Regions from separate parts of the Bradyrhizobium sp. Pha-3 genome, predicted to be linked through region 3. Evidence: riboswitches for the same ligand, from Rfam matches in the RefSeq annotation. Region 3 holds a riboswitch; each other region holds the start of a gene.
The links. A riboswitch is a leader RNA that binds a small molecule or an ion and turns the genes downstream of it on or off. The one in region 3 is predicted to bind cobalamin.

Region 1: linked by a shared signal. The riboswitch ahead of ACE10X_RS40155 (TonB-dependent siderophore receptor) and the one ahead of ACE10X_RS02440 (TonB-dependent receptor) in region 3 are both predicted to bind cobalamin.
Region 2: linked by a shared signal. The riboswitch ahead of ACE10X_RS09460 (ribonucleoside-diphosphate reductase subunit alpha) and the one ahead of ACE10X_RS02440 (TonB-dependent receptor) in region 3 are both predicted to bind cobalamin.

What each region holds. Positions count from the first base shown of each region.
Region 1 covers NZ_CP170151.1:8,401,200-8,405,409, forward strand. Annotated here, with positions in the region: gene ACE10X_RS40155 (TonB-dependent siderophore receptor) at 1-2,002, opposite strand, end outside; cobalamin riboswitch at 2,108-2,304, opposite strand; gene ACE10X_RS40160 (GTP-binding protein) at 2,534-3,463, opposite strand; gene ACE10X_RS40165 (amidohydrolase family protein) at 3,465-4,210, opposite strand, start outside.
Region 2 covers NZ_CP170151.1:1,976,130-1,980,339, forward strand. Annotated here, with positions in the region: gene ACE10X_RS09455 (hypothetical protein) at 1-838, shown strand, start outside; cobalamin riboswitch at 1,240-1,456, shown strand; gene ACE10X_RS09460 (ribonucleoside-diphosphate reductase subunit alpha) at 1,667-3,496, shown strand; gene ACE10X_RS09465 (ribonucleotide-diphosphate reductase subunit beta) at 3,487-4,210, shown strand, end outside.
Region 3 covers NZ_CP170151.1:542,507-546,716, forward strand. Annotated here, with positions in the region: gene ACE10X_RS02435 (hypothetical protein) at 1-57, opposite strand, end outside; gene ACE10X_RS02440 (TonB-dependent receptor) at 170-2,437, opposite strand; cobalamin riboswitch at 2,546-2,744, opposite strand; gene ACE10X_RS02445 (FecCD family ABC transporter permease) at 2,857-3,900, shown strand; gene ACE10X_RS02450 (ABC transporter ATP-binding protein) at 3,897-4,210, shown strand, end outside.

The DNA.
Region 1 (4,210 bases), 1.5 Mb from region 3:
AGACCTGCTGCGGCACGTTGACCGGGACATTGCCGTTGAAGCTGACGATCTTGCCGCCGACAACCTGGCTGTTGTTGTCGTATCTGGCGCGCAGCAGCGCAAGATTGGCGTCGACGCGCCAGCGGTCGCTCAGCGCGAGCCCGATCGAACCTTCGACCCCGCGGGATGATTGCTGGCCGATTTGCAATGCCAGGCCGCCGGTGGGATTGCCGGGATCGGGAATCGTGAGCCCGGTCTTGACGATCTCGTAGGCAGCTAGCGTCCACTCGCCGCGGCCGCCCCAGAACGACTGCTTGACCCCGATCTCGGTCTGCTTGCCGGTCGCAAGCTGGAAGGTTTTTTGCGTCGTCGACAGCGAGATCAGATTGCTGACCGGATCGACGCCGACCGCATACTGACCGTAGAACGCGAGGTTCTTGATCGGCTCGTAGACGAGGCCAGCGCGCCAGCTGGTGCCCGATAGCGTCGTCTCAAAACTGTTTGCCGGCGTCTTGTAGTCGGTGCGGTCGACCTCGGGGCGATCATACCTGACCCCGGTGACCAGCGACAATCGATCGGTCAGCGAGAGCCGATCCTCGGCGAACAGCGCGTATTGATTGACGATCGCGTTGAAGCCCGGCGTGGTCGCCGTCGTCGTCGCGAAGAACGATCCCGGATCGAACACGTAAGGATTGACCGACGACGCGCCGCCATAGGGCGAGTTGTTGGTATGGGTGAAGTCGATCCGGTTGACGTCGAACCCGGCGACGACCTGGTTCGCAAGTCCAAACACGTGGCCGCTGACGGTCGTATCCATCCGGTTGCCGAGCTGCCTCTGGTCGTGGAAGATTTCGATATAGCTCGTGCGATCGATCAGTTGGGTCTTCGGATTCCAGGTGTAGTTCTCGATGTCGCGCCAGTGCCGCTCGCTGGTCAGGTAATACAGCGTGTTGTTGACCTTGATGCCGTCGGCGACGTCCCACTCGGTCTTGAACCGGGTCCAGCTGTCCTGATAGCGGATCGCGCTGTCCGCCGCGTTGTAGTTCTTGAAGCGCAGCGCGTCCTGGATCGAGCCGTTGATCAGCGGCGTGCCGAAATAGCGTGACGGGCTGCGGTCGCCGTAGTCCTCCGACAGCGTGAAGGCGAGATTGTCCGACGCCTGCACCCGCACGGCAGCGGAGACCACCGCGTTCGAGGTCTTGTCGCGATCGACCCAGCCGTCCGACATGTTGCCGGTGGCGTTGACGCGGTACGACACATTGGGATTGATCGGACCGGTGCTGTCCACCGAGAGCCGCCGGGTCATGTTGCTGTCGAGCGAGACCTCGGCCTCATTATAGGGCGTGTTCTGCGGCTTCTTCGGAATCACGTTGATGACGCCGCCGATCGCGCCCTCGCCGTACAGCACCGAGGCCGGGCCGCGCAGCACCTCGATGCGTTGCGTCGACCAGGTGTCGTAGGGGAACGTCAGCGTGCCGGAGCCGATATAGAAACGCGTGCCGTCATACAGCGTCATCACCGAGTTGCTGCCGGCAAAGCCGCGGGTGCTAAACGACAGGCCGCCATTGCCGGGCGCCGGCGTTGCGATGAAGCCGGCCGCGTCCTGGGTGACGGCATCGAGCACATTATGCTGGCCGCGTTCGGCGATGGTCTGCGCCGTGATGATCTCGACGCTGGCGGGCGTCTGCAGCGGCGTCAGATTGAGACGACTGCCGGTGCCGCCCTGCGTGGTGGCATTGAGCGTCGGCGATGCCGCCCCCGATGCGCCTGACGTCGCGGCGCGCGGCGTGTTGCCGGCTGGTGCGGCCGTGGCGGGTCTCGGCCGTGGCCGCGCCGCGGCGGCCATGTCACGGCTGCGCACCGCAGGCTTCGACCTTGCCGCAGCGGAAGGCGCGACCTCGATCGGATCGAGCCTGGTTGGTGGAGGAGTTTGTGCCAAGCCTTCGGCCGGCAGCAGCAGCGATGACAGGGAGCAGACGAGACCGAGGCGCCATTTGCGCGCAACGGGAAAGGACGGAGACATGGAGGGACTCGCGGTAACGTGGCACGTCACCGCGAACGCGGACTGGCGCATTGCCCAAAAGGCAGTGCTCCGATCCCACCAGGACGCCCCCGCCCGATGTGCTCGCGTGTGACCACGACTGACGGCAGGTCTCCTGGCTCACGGGTCATCGCCTGTCGACGCCTTCCCGGGCCTGATAGCCCAGTGGCAAATTGACGAAAGGCTCGCCGTTTACAGTTGCGGGGACAGCTGCGGCATTGGGGTTACCCTCGCACCGCATTCCCTTTTGATCCCCGAAGGGAACCGTCGGCAAAAACGATAGGTGGTGCCGGCAAGGCTGTCAATTCGATGCGATCGTCGCACACATGCTTTGCGAGATGCTGCTGCGGCGATGACACAGCGACATCTGCGGCTGACGCGAGGACCCTTTGTCATTCCGTCATCCTGAGGTGCGAGCGGAGCGAGCCTCGAAGGATGCACGGCCACCAGCCGGGCCGTCGCCCCTTCGAGTCGCCGCTTCGCGGCTCCTCAGGATGACGGAGAATCTTCGCATCACTTGGCTTCGACGCATCCCTGCATCACCTCATCAATCTCCGCCCGCGAGAGCGCACCCATCTCGGCGATGAACACGATGCGCGTGCGCGGCACGCCGGGCGACGGCACGCCGCCCGCAGCCAAGGTCGCGCGGCCGCCGGCGAGTTGAAACACCGTCAGCCGCCCGGGCTGCTCCACCGTCTCGAACAATCCCTTCGCCCGCGCCAGCTTCGGCGCCAGCCTGCCGATCGCCTGCTGCAAGCGCGGCAGCACGACGGGCTGCTCCGAGATCCAGCTCAGCGTCTCGAAGCGATCGGACGCCGGCCGTCGCGGCGCGGTCTCGCGCGGCGCCGGCAGATGATCGAGATCCGCCGGAAACAGCAGCGCGGCCGGCACCTCGCCATGCAACGCATCGACCACCACGACTGCCGGACGCGCCGCGCGCACGGCGTCGCGGATCGCGGCGCACGCGGCGGCATCGGCCAGATCGACCTTGCTCAGCGCCACCACGTCCGCCGCCCGCAGCTGCGAGCGCAGCAGCGCATCGTTCAGCATCCCCGCAGGTTGCGTCGCATCGACCACGCACAGCACGGTCTCGAGCGGCGCCTCCTTCCAGATCACGGGATCCATCAGGTTGCGCACGATGTCGGCGGGATCGGCGATCCCGCTGGTCTCGATCACGATGAATTCGGGACGCGGATCACGCCGCAGCAGCGTGGCGAGCGTGCGCAGCAGGTCGCCCTCCAGCGTGCAGCAGATGCAGCCATTACTCAGGCTGACCACGCCGTCGCCGGCGCCCGCGATCAGCTCCGCGTCGATATTGATCGCACCGAAATCGTTGACCACGGCGGCGATGCGCCGCCCTTGCGCATGCGCCAGCAGATGGTTGACGACCGTGGTCTTGCCCGCCCCGAGGAAGCCCGCGACCAGCAGGATCGGGACCGGCACCTCAGCCTCCGGTGACGGGCCGGCGCACCGGCCGGCCGGGACGCGCCGCGACATCGAGCACCCCATCGCTGATCAGCGGCTGGCCGCTGACCACGAGATGCCGCACGCCCTCCGCCGGACGATTCATCGCGGAGAAGGTCGCGCGATCGCTCAGCGCCTCGAAGTCGAACACCACGACATCGGCGTCGGCGCCGACCTGCAGCCTGCCCTTGGCCCGCATCGCCGGCGTGCTCGCCGACAGGATCTCGGCCGGGATCAGCGCGCATTTGCGGATGCCCTCGAGCAACGACACTTTCTTGCGCTCGCGCACCCATTCGCGGATGAAGCGGGTGAAGCAGCCCGCCGAGCGCGGGTGCGAGGTGGCATCGTCGGGCAGCGGCCAGGCGTCGCCGGTGTAGGGGCGGCCGTCCGACAGCGTCCACGGCATCGCGTCGGAGGCGATCGCGCCGCCCGGATACAGCACCGCCATGTCGAGCAGATCGCGATGATGCGCGTTGTTCTCGATGTCGAGCACGTGCCACAGCACCAAGGTCGAGGGCTCTTCGGCCTGTGCCGCCAGCAGTTCCTCGCGGCTGCCGAAGCGATGACCGTCGGTCACGCGCTGCACCGAATCATAGCCGAGGCCGTTGCGTTCCTCGAATTTCGGATCGCTGAAGAAGGTCGCCGCCAGCACGGTCGAGCCGGTGCCGTAGGGATAGGCCTCCACCGTAATCGGCAGGCCCTGCGCCTGCGCTTTCGCGATCAGGG
Region 2 (4,210 bases), 1.4 Mb from region 3:
AGATTATATGATTCCGGACGTGGCTGAGCCGGTTGTGCGCCAAATCCTGGCAGCGAAAGCTTCGGCAACCGGCCTTAAGCCCGTCGTGCTCGACGTTGGATGTTCATACGGCATCAACGCAGCAGTGCATCGCTTTCCGCTGACCTTCGGGGGCTTGCGTCACCGCTACGCCCGGCGTGAGATGAGGGCGATCAGTTCTGAAACACTGGTGAGTCTCGATCGCAATTTTTATGCAGCCTGGCCTGATGTCGGGTTGGCGCGCTTTATCGGCCTCGACGTGTCGGTACAGGCGATCAGCTATGCAAAGAGTGTTGGCCTCTTGGAGCAGGGCATCGTCGCTGACCTTGAAAAGGAGGCGCTATCGACGGATAGCGCGCGCATTCTCCGCTCCGTGGATGTTATCATGTCAACCGGATGCATCGGCTACGTTACCGAGAAGACGTTCAGCGAGATTCTCGATGCGACAGAGAAGCAACCATGGATCATCTCCTTTGTGCTACGAATGTTCCCATTTGAATCGTTGGCCGAAGCGTTTGCAAAGCGTGGTCTTGTGACAGAACGTCTTACCGGCGCGACGTTTATCCAGCGTCGCTTTCGCGATGCTGAAGAGTTTGAAAGTTGTTTGGCCAGCTTGGCGGCCCTTGGCGTGGATGCGACCGGCCTCGAATCAGAAGGGCTGTTGCATGCGGATCTGATCTTGTCTCGCCCAGAGGCGGATGCGCGGGCCACGCCTCTGGAAGACGTTGTCACCGTCGCCAGCGGCAGGGGACGGCCGATTGGACCCCGTTACGTTCATGTTGAAAGCAACGAGGGCTTGCACGTTGCGCTGGAGCCCTGACAGTTAAGGACCACTGTGCAGCGCGCGAGTCTCTTCGGCGCTGGATCAAGACGTCGAAAAACAAGGCCATTCTGGTCGAAGGCGCGCCAGGGCCAATGTTGTTCGCCGACGATGGATAACGATTCGTCCAGATGCCATTTGTCGCGGCGAGCGCTGCGATTCAGATCGGAGAGCGCCTTGCCGAATTCCCTCTCTGCTGACGCGCGGTTTCATAGATCGCATCAATGCGACACGTGGGTCAGAATTTCCTCGACTATGCGCAAGCTTAACGGAAACTGAAAGGCAGCCCAAGGCATCTCTGCAGCAAGAAGTGACAGCGGCGATAGAGTGGTCCGGGCGGTCGGTATGTTTTTGCCTTCTAAATCTTGATCTCTCCAATTGACGAATCCCGGCGCGTAGACCTATCTATAGTCAGTCACGGTCTTCCGTTCCCCACATCTTGTAGGGTGGAAGCTAAGAGGGAACCCGGTGCGCCAAAACGGCAACTCCGGGGCTGCCCCCGCAACTGTAAGCGGCGAGCGGTTGTCATCATGGTCACTGGCGCGACACAGCGCCGGGAAGGCCGATGGCCGCAGTGACCCGCGAGCCAGGAGACCTGCCGCGACCGAATGAAAGTCCTCGGGCGGGGTGTCCCGGTGGGTCGCTTGCAGCCGGGGACATTTGCCCGGATTCCTCGCAAGTCGTCCGCGCCGGCCCGCGCCCAACATCGCGGGGTTGCCGATGTCGCCGTCTTACAATTTCGATCAGCAGGGTCATCTCATTGAGCCGCCGCATGTGCAGCCGCGCCCAGCGCAGGCAAGGCCTACCCCGCCTGAGTCGGGTCTTGTCTTGCCATCGCCGGCTCCGCTGCCGCGCCCCCTTGCTCCATCGCCAAGGCGGGCCGATCTCAAGCTCGATCGGACGCGCGACGACCTGTTGACGCCGTTCGGCAAGCTGACGGTGACCGACCGTTACCTGCTCGCCGGCGAATTGCTCCAGGACATGTTCGCGCGGGTGTCTTGCGCCTTCGCGGATGATGTTGCGCATGCCCAACGTCTCTATGATGCGATGTCTCGGCTGTGGTTCATGCCGGCCACACCGGTGCTGTCCAACGGCGGCACCACGCGCGGTCTGCCGATCTCATGCTTCCTTAACTCGGTGTCGGACTCGCTCGAAGGCATCGTCGGCACCTGGAACGAGAATGTCTGGCTTGCCTCTAACGGCGGCGGCATCGGCACCTACTGGGGCAACGTTCGCTCGATCGGCGAGAAGGTGAAGGGCGGCGTTACCTCGGGTATCATCCCGTTCATCCACGTCATGGACGGCCTGACATTGGCGATCAGCCAGGGCTCGTTGCGGCGCGGCTCTGCGGCGGTCTATCTCGATATCCACCATCCCGAGATCGAGGAGTTCCTCGAGATTCGCAAGGCGTCCGGCGACTTCAACCGCAAGAGTCTCAACCTGCACCACGGGATCAACGTTACCGACGCGTTCATGCGTGCCGTGGGCGCCGGCACCGCGTTCGCTCTGCGCAGCCCGAGGACCAACGATGTCATCCGCGAGATCGACGCCCGCCAACTGTGGCAACGCATCCTGGAGAACCGGCTGCAGACCGGCGAGCCTTACTTGTTGTTTATTGACACCGTGAACCGGTCGCTCCCCAAGCACCAGCGCGAGCTCGGCCTCAAGGTCTCTACCTCCAACCTGTGCAGCGAAATTACCCTGCCGACCGGCATCGATCATCGCGGCGAGGAGCGCACCGCGGTGTGCTGCCTGTCGTCGCTCAACCTCGAGACCTGGGATCAGTGGAATGAGAAGCCAGGCTTCATCGAGGACGTCATGCGCTTCCTCGACAACGTGCTGACCCACTTCATCACGGTGGCGCCGGACGGCATGAAGCGTGCCCGCTACGCCGCCTTGCGTGAGCGCTCCGTCGGCCTCGGCGTCATGGGCTTCCATTCGTTCCTGCAGGCCAAGGGCATTCCGATGGAAAGTGTCGTGGCCAAGTCGTTCAATCTGAACATGTTCCGGAAAATCCGTCGCGATGCCGACGCGGCATCCGTGACGCTCGCGCGCGAGCGTGGGCCGTGCCCGGATGCACTGGAACGCGGTGTGATGGCGCGCTTCAGCCATAAGATCGCGATCGCGCCAACCGCCTCGATCAGCATCATCTGCGGCGGGACTAGCGCTTGCGTCGAGCCGATCCCGGCCAACATCTACACCCATAAGACCTTGTCCGGTGCCATCTCGGTGCGTAATCCGCATCTCGCCAAGCTGCTGGCCGCCAAGGGCGCAGATACTTCGGCGACCTGGCAGTCGATCATCGCGCACGAGGGTTCAGTCGCCCATCTCGACACCCTGTCGGAACACGAAAAAGCGGTCTTTCGCACCGCCTTCGAAATCGACCAGCGCTGGATCGTCGAGCTTGCCGCCGACCGCGCCGCGTTCATTTGCCAGAGCCAGTCGATTAACCTCTATCTGCCGGCCGACGTCGATAAGTGGGACCTTCACATGCTGCATTGGACGGCATGGAAGCGCGGGGTGAAGAGCCTCTACTACTGCCGTTCAAAATCGATCTCGCGCGCGGCGTTCGCCGGCAACATCGCTGACGGCGACAACGCGGCGCCGCCGCAGCCGCAGCGGCACACTGACTATGAGGAGTGCCTCGCATGTCAGTGATCGATCTCTCATCCGTCGATCCGCGCACACTGATCGGCAAACGGTGCGTCGGCCTCCTCGACTCGACCGGCAGCTATGACGTCGATCGCTACGCCTGGGCTTACGAGTTCTGGAAGCGCCAGCAGCAGACCCATTGGATGGGCGAGGAGGTGCCGCTTGGTGCCGACCTCAAGGATTGGGCATCGGACCGCGTTACCGACAGTGAGCGCGCGCTGCTCACTCAGATCTTCCGTTTCTTCACCCAATCGGACATCGAAGTCGGCGATAACTATCTTAAGCGCTACATCCCGATCTTCCAGCCGCTCACCGTCCAGATGATGATGGCGGCCTTCACTAATATGGAGACGGTCCACATCGACGCCTATGCGCTGCTGCTCAAAACGCTCGGCATGCCCAAGACCGAGTTCGAGGCATTTCGCGGCTATTCCGAGATGCGTGCCAAGGCGGACTACATGCACGAGTTCGGCGTCGACACAGTAGCCGATGTCGCCAGGACCTTGGCGATGTTCGGCGCCTTCACCGAAGGCATGGCGTTGTTCGCGAGCTTCGCGATGCTGCTCAATTTCCCCCGCCACAACAAGATGAACGGCATGGGACAGATCGTAAGCTGGTCGGTTCGCGACGAGAGCCTGCATTGTGAGGGCATTATCAAGCTGTTTCACGAATGGAACCGAGAAACCGGCGCGGTGACGCGCTCCGTCCGTGACGATATCG
Region 3 (4,210 bases):
GTCGGTCTTGTCTTTGGTCTTGGCGCCGTCCTTGCTCGTCTTTCCGGCCTTGGCCATGCGTTTCCCCTGCACGGGTCAAATCAGCTGGCGGAATTCTACTCCAGTTTGCGGACGCTTGTAACGTGATGAGAGGGTACGGCGGAGTCGCACCCCGCCCCACCGGATAGCTCTAAAACGTCGCGCCGGCCTTTACCATGTAGGTGCGGCCCGGCAGCGGATAGGCCGAGAAGCGGCCCTCCGTGAACGTGCTCGCGATGGCGTAGTCGTAATAGAGCGCGTTGAACAGGTTGTTCACGCTCAGCGACCAGAAGAAGCGGTCATACTGCCCGCTCAGCTTGATATCGGCGGTGGCATTGCCGGGAATCCGGCTCTGGGTGTTGGCCTGGTCGTTGTCCATGATGCGCGAACTCCAGGCCCGCACCGTGGCGTCGAACACCAGATAGTTCTGCCAGATATTCCAGGTGACGCCGAGATTGCCGGTGTAGCGCGACACCAGCGGCACGTCGTTGCCGGCCCAGATGCCTTCGCGGAACACCGCACGGGTGATCGCCATGCCGCCGCGCAGGGTGACGCTGCCGCTGACCTTGAGCGCTGCGCTGGTCTCCGAGCCGTAGCGGCGGGTGGGGTCGAGGTTGGTGTTGAAGAACAGCACCGGGTTGAAATGGATCTCGTTCTCGAGATCCATCAGATAGACGCTGGTTTGGACCTGGAAGCGGTTGGTCCTGAGGCGAAAGCCGCCCTCGACGTCCTGCGAGGTCTGGGTCTTGAGCTGGAAGGTCTGCGGGATCGGGGCGAAGGTCAGCGGGTCGAATGACGGACCCGACGCGACGCGTTCATCGACATCAGGCGTGCGGAATGCGCGGGCCGCGCGGCCGAACACCGAGAAGGTGTCGGTCAGGCGATGCTCGACACCGACATGCAGCGCGTATTGCGTCTCGTTGCTGTCGAGCGGCGCCGCCTGCGCGTCGAACGCGAACGGCGCGTTCGGGTCGTAGCGATCGCGCGCCGAGACGCTGGTGTTCTGCACGCGCGCGCCGTAGGAGAAGTCCGTCGTCGGCAGCACGCCGATCGTGTGCTGCCAGTAGCCGGCCACGCTCTGCTGCTCGATATTGTAGATGTGGAACGGGTCGACGCCCCGATAGGCGCCGCGCGCCTCGCGGAAGGTCGAATCGTAATAGTCGATGCCGGTCAAGATCGTCGACGGCATCCCCAGCATCACATTCTTGACGCTGAGCCGCGGCGTGAGCGACCAGGTCTGCAGCGCGGCGTCATTGTAGGTCGAAGCGAAGCTGATGGTCGGCACCGTGCCGAAGAAGCCGCTCTGCGTCTCGCGCTGCCGCCAGCCGCCGTCGACGATGAGGTCGACGCCGTTGATCAGCGTCCTGGTGAAGCCGGCGGTGACGCTGGCGGTTTGCTGGTTGGCGTAGTCGAAGGGCGTCGCGGCGCCGCGGCGATCGGTGAGCAGTTCGTTGACGCCGATCGACGGATCGACCAGCCGTCCTCCGGGCAGGCCGAGCTTCTGGTCGCTGCCGGTGACGGTGAGGAAGGCGGTGAGATCAGGCGTGGTGTAGCTGACGTTGCCGACGGCGTTGCGTTGGTCGAGCGCATTGTTGACGCGGTAGCCGTCGGACTTGATGCCGTTGCCGTAGAACGAGGTGGACCACGGTCCGGAATTGAGCGCAGCGGAGACCGCGGCCATGCGGGTGTTGAACGAGCCGACTCCGGCCTCGGCCCGCATCGTCGTCGGCGGGCCGCCGACGCCCGTCTTGGTGATGATGTTGACCACGCCGCCCACCGCGTTGTCGCCGTAGAGCACGGCGCCGCTGTTGCCGCGCGTGATCTCGATGCGCTCGATGGAATCGAGCGGGATCGTGGTGAGGTCGAAGCCGGCCTTGTCGACGTCGTTAAGGCGGCGGCCGTTGAGCAGGAACAGCGTGTTGTCGGTCGCGAATGCGCCGAAACCGCGCAGGTCGACCGAGGTCTTGGCGCCGTTCGGCCCGCCATAGGGCGTTTGCAGCTGCACGCCCGGCACCTGCGCAAGAATCTCCGGTAACGACTGCACCGGCGAATGCGCGATGTCGTCGGCGGTGATCACGGCCGAGGAGGCGCCGACAATGCCGGCGAACTGGCGGCCGCCGCCGGTGCCACCCGTTCCGGTGGCCACGCCGCTCCCCGTCGTGCCCGATCCGCTGCCGCTGCCCGTATTGTTACTCTGCGTGGTGCCCGGCGCCGGGCGGCGCGGCGCCGGCGCTTCGTCAGCGGCCGGCCTGGCGCGCGTGACGTTCTGGTCGCCCGGCTTGGTGACTTCGATCGCCGGCAACTGATCGGGAGCGGGTGCCTGCTGCGCCCGCGCGGCGGAGACAAGGATTGCCGGCGCGATCATCGTCGACGCGAGCAGAAGCGCGCGGTGCCGCCGATCGAGAGGGAAGGAAAACATAAGCGAGGCCTCGGCAACGTCAGTGGCACGTCACCGCGAACCAGTCTCACCATCGTGCTCACGGCATCAGGTGAAGCTCATGCCTGTACTCCCCGACTGGCATCCTCGCGTGTGACCACGGCTGACGGCAGGTCTCCTGGCTCGCGGGTCGTTACCCTTCGTCGCCTTCCCAGGACCGAGATTCCCAGTGGCCTGTGACGAAGGATTCACCGCATACAGTTGCGGGGGCAGCCGCGGCGTTGGGGAAGTTTCCCCGTACCGCATTCCCTTTTCATCTCATGAAAGAACCGTCATGTTCATCTAGGGTTCGGCCGGGCAGCAAAGTCAATCCGGCCGAAGTCGGGCGGCGGCCGGGCGGCCACGGTTTTTGTCGAGTGTCGCTTGTCTGCCACGGCGATCGCTGTAAGACCATGGGTTCAATGAGCGTGCAGGATTTTGCCTTGGCGGCCGAGGTCGCGGCGCGACGCCGGTGGGGCGCCACCGCGGCGTTGCTCGCGCTCGTGGTCCTGCTGCTGGTGATCTCGCTCGGCATCGGGCCGGTGCGGCTGTCGCCGCTTGCGGTGATCGAGGCGCTGTTCGGCGGCGGCAGCGACGTGGCGCAGGTGATCGTGCGCGAGATCCGCCTGCCACGCACCATCCTGGCATTCGCGATCGGCGCTATTCTCGGGCTGTCCGGTGCGGCGCTGCAAGGGCTGCTGCGTAATCCGCTGGCCTCGCCGTCGCTGTTCGGCGCGCCGCAATCGGCGGCCTTCGGCGCGGTGCTGGTGATCGCGCTGGGCCTCGCCGATGTGCGCTCCTATGCGCTGCCGGTGGTGGCGATCATCGCCGCCTTCGGCTCGGTGTTCGCGCTGCTTGCGATCGCCGGCCGCAATGCCGGGCTCTTGATCCTGATCCTCGTGGGGCTCGCGATCTCGAGCTTTGCGGGGGCGGCGACGGCGCTGGTGATGAATCTCTCGAGCAATCCGTTTGTGGTGCTGGAGATCGCGTTTTGGCTGCTCGGCTCGCTGGAAGACCGCAGCTTCCAGCACGTGGCGCTGGCACTGCCCTTCATCGTCGCGGGCGCCGCCATCCTGCTCAGCCAGGCGAGCGCCTTCCGCGCGCTGACGCTTGGCGAGGAGGCGGCGCAGAGCCTCGGCGTCGACGTCGGGCGGTTGCGGCTCCTCGTGATCACAGGTGTGGCGCTCGGCGTCGGCGGCGCGGTCGCGGTCACCGGCACGATCGGCTTCATCGGCCTTGTCGCGCCGCATCTGATGCGTCCGCTGATCGGTCACGATCCGGCGCGGCTCTTGGTGCCGAGCGCGCTCACCGGTTCGGCGCTGCTGCTCGCGGCCGATATCGCGGTACGCATCATCCCCTCGACATCGGACATCAAGGTCGGCGTGCTGACCTCGATCATCGGCGTGCCGTTCTTCCTTTACCTCATCATGCGCGAACGCCGCGCGCTCGGCGGAGGCGTGGCATGACGCTGCTCTCCGCCGCCGCTCTCAATGCCTCGCTCGGCAGCCGCGAGGTGCTGCGCGATATCTCGCTGTCGCTGCCATCGGGCCATCTGGTCGCGCTGGTCGGGCCGAACGGCGCCGGCAAGACCACGCTGCTGCGCGCGCTGGCCGGGCTGATTCCCTCCGATGGCGAGATCCGGATCGGGGGCGATCCGCTGGCGTCGCTGCCGCTGCGCGAGCGCGCGAAACGCTTTGCCTATCTGCCGCAGGGGCACATGGTGCACTGGCCGCTGCCGGCGCGCGACATCGTCGCGCTCGGCCGCTACCCACACGG